Regions from separate parts of the Psychrobacillus sp. Z3-81 genome, predicted to be linked through region 1. Evidence: riboswitches for the same ligand, from Rfam matches in the RefSeq annotation. Region 1 holds a riboswitch; the other holds the start of a gene.

Region 1 (3,147 bases):
AATTGAGTGAGAGTAAATAGCCTCCGAGCGAGAGTAACGGCTGACCCAGTAAGAGGTGGAAATCGAGTGAGAGTAACTTCGCCTTATCCGAGAGTAAAGTAACCTCGAACGAGAGTAAATCAGCTGAATGAGAGTCAATAGCCTCCCAGCGAGAATAACGGGAAGCCATCCGAGAATAAAGTATCACCGAATGAGAGTAACCGACGCCTAACTGAGAGTAACGGCCAACCCACCAGTAGGAAGCGGAAAATCAATAATCCTAGCTGCCCCACCCCTTACTCCAATTAAAAAACTCTGCCGTCCACATAGGCAGAGTTTCATTGTCCAGTGATAAATGTCCTTAGTAATGCTACACGTTCCCTTAGTCTCAGCTTTGCCTCGGTTACTGGTGGTGTCTCGGCAGGAACTACGTCTGCATCCCAACCAAGCCCCTCGGCAATTATCTTGGACCGTTGCAAGTGGAAATCACTAGTGATGATAGTGACAGCTTCCACGTCATCAGGCAGAATCTCCTGAGAGAATAGTAGATTTTCATAAGTAGAGGTAGATTTATTTTCCAGAATGATTCTTTCCTCTTCAATCCCGTGTTCGACCAAGTATTCTTTCATTACAACTGCTTCTTCTATATCCTCATCAGGTCCCTGACCACCAGAGACTACTAGTTTGATGTGTGGATATGATTGGGCATATTCCAAAGCGGCTTCTAGTCGATAACGAAGTGCCAAGGATGGGATATTTCCTTCTTTGACTTTTGCTCCTAATACGATTGCATATTCATTTGTGCCATCTGCTGCTGGCTTAAGTCCATCCTCTAGCCATTTGCCAGTTAGTAACCATAATCCTCCTCCAACAAAAAAGGTGATAAAAACGGGTACTAGCACAATCCACCTCATTTTTCTTTTCATGTATGCTCCTTAGGTTGAAGGCTTTTTCTTCTTAATAACGGATGAAAGTGTTCGCTCTTCCTTTTTCATTAGTCGCTGAACATTCTCGCGATGAAGTAGAAGGGCCATCAAGAACAGAAAGCTGGCAACTATGACAGGACCTAATCCGTCTGCTACCCAGAAAGATGCTGCTACGAAAACGATGTAAAATGCAAAAACTCCGATTAATAAATAGTCCGTTATAATAGTGATTGCTATAAGTAGCAGTAATGCGGCAAGCCCTACCGGCCAATGCAATGCAAGTAATACTCCGATAATGGAAGCAGTACCTTTTCCTCCTTGAAAGCGTGTGTAAATAGGAAAGTTATGTCCTAGGATTACAGCAGCCCCAGCTAAATAGAGTAAAAAATCTAACTGTGCAGGAGAAAAAATCTCTGTATATTGAGCAAACAATCGAACGCCAATGATCATAACGGCGCCTTTTAATATATCGATTACCCCAACAAGAATGCCATATTTCCAGCCAAGTACAATGGTTGCGTTAGATGCACCAGAATTATTTAGGCCTTCCTTTTTAATATTCACACCACTAAAAAATTGTGCTAGTTTCGAACCATGAATTGACCCAAGAAGATATCCGATGAAAAGAGTTGCAACTCCATATACCCAAATACTCATTTTACGTTCCCCCTTTCCAAGGTATTCCTTTTATTAAACGAGTGTAAGAACAAAAAAGTTTCAGAATTTTAACTATTTTCCTTGACGAATAAAAGAAGAGGAGCTAAACTGTGTAACAAGATGGAAATACAAACCAAATACTCTTATCAAGAGAGACCGAGGGAATAGGCCCTACGAAGTCCAGCAACCCCAGTTTTTACTGGAAGGTGCTACATCCTACAAATCCATTTAGTTGGATTTGGAAGATAAGAGGAGGAACAAGTCAAACAGTCCCCTCTTCTCATTACTAGAAGAGGGGTTTTCTTGTTCAATATCCTCTCGAGGCCTCCAGCATTCCATCTAAACTACTAAATTGGAGGAATTCAAATGACTAATCTTCACAAAGAAACATTACTTCTGCACGGTGGACAACAACCGGACCCTGTCACTGGCTCACGAGCGGTACCCATTCACAAAACGACTTCCTATGTATTTAAAGACACGGAGCATGCACAAAACTTATTTGCTTTAAAGGAAACTGGTAACATTTACTCCCGTATTACGAACCCAACAGTTGATGTGTTTGAACAACGTATTGCAGCATTAGAAGGAGGAACAGCGGCTGTCGCACTTTCCTCTGGGATGGCGGCTATTGCTTTTTCTATCTTAAATATTGCAGGAGCAGGCGATGAAATAATTGCAGCTGAGAATTTGTATGGAGGAACATTTAATTTATTTGCCCATACACTCCCAAGGTACGGCATTACCGTAAAATTTGTTGATTCAACCAATCCAGAAAGCTTCCGAGAAGCAACTACGGACAAAACAAAGGGATTCTTTGCTGAAATAATCGGTAATCCAAGTCTCAATGTGTTGGACGTAGAGAAAGTGGCAAGCATTGCAAATGAGGTGGGAGTTCCATTACTGGTGGATAATACATTCGCGACACCTTATGGCTGCAATCCAATTGAGCATGGAGCTCACGTGGTGATTCACTCTGCAACAAAGTGGATTGGAGGTCATGGAACAACAATCGGTGGAGTCGTAGTAGACGGTGGTAATTTTAACTGGAACTCTGATAAGTTCCCAGGCTTCACGGAGCCAGATGTAACCTATCATGGATTACGTTACGGCATTGATGTACCAGATGTAGCGTTTGCTATTAAGCTGAGAGTACAGCTGTTAAGAGATTTTGGTCCCTCTCTTAGCCCGGAGGCTGCCTTTTCCTTCTTACAAGGATTGGAGACACTTCATTTAAGGGTGCCGAAGCATAATGAAAATGCACAGGAGATAGCTGAATACTTACAACAGCATGAAGGAGTGACATGGGTCAACTATTTAGGGCTTGAAAGTCACCCGACTCATGAGCTTGCAAAAAAATACTTAACATCAGGATATGGCTCCATTCTAACCTTTGGAGTAAAGGGTGGAAAAGAAGCGGGTCGAAAAATCATCGACAATATTGAAATTTGGTCTCATGTTGCAAACGTAGGAGATGCAAAATCGCTGATTATACACCCAGCATCCACTACCCATCAGCAGCTGACTCCAAAGGATTTAGTAAAGACAGGTGTAACCGAGGATTTAATTCGCTTATCAGTGGGCT
Region 2 (3,147 bases), on a different contig from region 1:
AATCTTTCCCTTTTAGTGTATACATAAAACGACTTTCTTATAGTATAATTTCTTCATTATCATGAAGGTGGTGAGAAATTTGTGACTTTTTCAAAAGGCTTAAGGGCCGGGGTAAATATCGCTATTGGCTATTTTCCGATTGCCCTTACATTTGGACTTCTTGCAAAAACGGCTGGCTTAACTATCTGGCAAGCCACTGCAATGAGTATACTCGTTTATGCCGGAGCTGCCCAATATATGTCTTTGACGCTTTTGACGAAAGGTGTTGACCCTATTTTAATCGTTTTAAATACATTTGTCGTCAATATACGTCATTTCCTTATGACGGCATCACTGAGTGAAAAGATGCATCGGGAAAAAAGATGGATAAAAGGAATATATGCTTTTGGAATCACGGATGAAGCTTTTTCCGTTCTGGCAACCCGTAAAGAAGAAAAGCTCACAACCTCCTTCGCCTTTGGAGTGATCCTCATCGCATACAGCAGCTGGGTGGTTTTTACTGCAGTTGGACATGTCATTGGAGCCAATCTGCCGTTATTTTTTCAAGCTGCGATGTCCGTTGCACTCTATGCCATGTTTATCGGACTTCTAGTGCCCTCCATGAAAGGCAATAGAAAGGTGGTCATGCTAGCTTTAACTGCCGCAAGTATCAACGGCTTTTTTTATTGGACACAACTCTTATCTACAGGCTGGTCCATTTTAATCGCTACGCTGGCAGCTTCTATCCTAATTGAACTGATTTATTCCAAAAAAGCAAGACCCATCGTGAAAGGAGAGTCTTAATATGGGTGATTGGTATTGGTGGACCATCCTTGGCATGGCCATTGTTACATATATCCCACGTGCGTTCCCTTTGACATTTTTAGAAGGCAGGGAACTACCTCCTATCGTGTCTGGCGTGTTAGCAAATATCCCCTATGCCGTGTTAGGGGCATTAATCTTTCCAGCCATTCTTTATATCCAAGAAGGAAATTACTTATTTGGATTAATAGGCGCAATAGTAGCTTTTTCTTTGGCTTTTATTTTTTCTAATGCCATGACTGTTGTACTAGGAACTATTGGTGTTTTAGCAATTTATAGCCTTATTTTTTTATAGTACATCAAAACGATATTAATATTCAAAATAAAATTAATAGTAAAAATAACTTGACTAGTTTGACTAAAGCGTTTAAAGTTATAATCAATTCTTACAACAATTACATAGCGCATCACTTTCTTATCCAGAGAAACCGAGGGACAGGCCCAATGACGTTTCGGCAACAGGTTCAAATTTGAACACTGTGCCAATTCCTGCAAGCTTAGCTTGAGAGATGAGAGAGATGGTTTTTCAAATCTTTTGAAGAGCTCTCTTTTTCTTGTCTATCTGATAAGAAAAGAGAGCTCTTTTTGTTTAACTTCCTACTCCGTGCCAGACCCCATCGAGGTCTTGCCCAATTATAATAAGGCATTTAGCACATTTCTAATCAAGTCTCTTTCCTGGAAAGTAAGATGGCTACGTTGTTTGAAGAAGTATGATTCTAGGAGGGATCCCATGATTGAATTCAAAAATGTTTCAAAGACCTTTCTTCTTGGAAAACGAAAGGTGCACGCTGTAAAGAATGTCTCTCTTTCCATTGAGAAAGAAGATATTTTCGGTATTATCGGATTCAGCGGTGCAGGAAAAAGCACGCTGCTTCGCTTAGTGAATATGCTAGAGCGTCCTACAGAGGGTTCCGTTTTTATTCAAAACACAGACGTGAACAGCCTTTCCTCTAAGGATTTAAGAACGAGAAGAAGAAACATCGGGATGATTTTTCAAAACTTCAACCTCTTCCATTCTCGTACTGTAGCTGGAAATGTAGCATATCCACTAAAGCTTGCCGGTCTAAAAAAACAAGAAATAGACAAACGAGTAGAGGAACTGCTGAGCTTTGTCGGGCTAACAAGCAAGGCAAAGGATTTTCCAAGCCAGCTATCAGGTGGTCAAAAGCAGCGTGTAGGAATCGCTCGTGCACTTGCAACTTCTCCCGATATTCTGATTTGTGACGAGGCAACCTCTGCACTAGACCCAGAAACTACGGCTGATATTCTAAGGCTACTAAAAAAAGTGAACAAGGAATTTGGGATTACTATTTTGCTGATCACTCATGAAATGCATGTTATTCAATCTATCTGTAATAGGGTGGCTGTCATGGAAGACGGCGAGGTGATTGAAACAGGGGACGTTTTCGATGTATTCACAAACCCTCAGCACTCGACCACCAAACGGTTTATCCAATCCGTCCAGCAGGATCTCCCCTCCCCTACTGTGTTACAGGAGTGGCGAGAGAACGGTGGGAAAAAATTATATCAGGTCATCTTTAAAGGGGATGTTACAAACCAGTCCATCCTTTCCCAGGTTACGCAAAAACACCGCGTACACTTTAACATCGTCTACGGCTCTATTCGAGAGCTGCAGGAAAAGCTATTCGGAAATCTACTCATTTCCTTTGAAGGAGACCCGCAGGGAATAAAGGATGCCATTCATGAATTAACAACCATTGTAGAACTTCAGGAGGTGACACCAAATGAAGGTTGATTGGACGACATTTTGGCCAACGATTTTAGAATCGACTGGCGAAACGATCATCATGGTCATTGTGACACTGATTTTTTCCTCTATTCTAGGAATCAGTATTGGTCTACTACTTTTTGTAACTCGTGAGAAAAATATTTTAGAAAATAAGTTTTTGTTTCAATTACTAAATTTATTGATAAATATCATTCGACCGATCCCGTTCATTATTTTCTTAGTTGCCATTTCGCAGCTTACTAGATTAGTAGTCGGTTCAACGATCGGAATAGCAGGTGCCATCTTCCCGATGACCATTGTAGCCAGCTTTTCCATAGCTAGGGTCGTGGAGAACAATTTAGTAAGTATCGATACCGGTGTAATTGAAGCAGCTCAGGCAATGGGAGCAAGCCCACTACGTATTATCTTTACTGTGCTAATTCCAGAGGCACTAGGTCCACTGATTCTAGGTCTTACATTCACTACCGTCAGCTTAATCGACTTCTCCGCAGTAGCAGGAACAGTTGGCGCAGGTGGACTTGGACACGTGGCAATGACCTATGGCTATCAACGATTTGACGGAAGTGTCATGATCGTCACTGTACTGATTTTAATTA

The links. Region 1 has a riboswitch for S-adenosylmethionine ahead of AC1ECF_RS16830 (O-acetylhomoserine aminocarboxypropyltransferase/cysteine synthase family protein). Riboswitches for the same ligand answer to the same signal wherever they lie in the genome.
Region 2: linked by a shared signal. The riboswitch ahead of AC1ECF_RS07600 (methionine ABC transporter ATP-binding protein) and the one ahead of AC1ECF_RS16830 (O-acetylhomoserine aminocarboxypropyltransferase/cysteine synthase family protein) in region 1 are both predicted to bind S-adenosylmethionine.

Annotation. Positions count from the first base shown of each region.
Region 1 covers NZ_JBWQPU010000022.1:22,485-25,631, forward strand. The annotation lists gene AC1ECF_RS16820 (YdcF family protein) at 318-905, opposite strand; gene AC1ECF_RS16825 (glycerol-3-phosphate acyltransferase) at 915-1,562, opposite strand; SAM riboswitch class I at 1,703-1,814, shown strand; gene AC1ECF_RS16830 (O-acetylhomoserine aminocarboxypropyltransferase/cysteine synthase family protein) at 1,929-3,147, shown strand, end outside.
Region 2 covers NZ_JBWQPU010000005.1:111,387-114,533, forward strand. The annotation lists gene AC1ECF_RS07590 (AzlC family ABC transporter permease) at 82-783, shown strand; gene AC1ECF_RS07595 (AzlD domain-containing protein) at 785-1,096, shown strand; SAM riboswitch class I at 1,214-1,317, shown strand; gene AC1ECF_RS07600 (methionine ABC transporter ATP-binding protein) at 1,532-2,557, shown strand; gene AC1ECF_RS07605 (methionine ABC transporter permease) at 2,547-3,147, shown strand, end outside.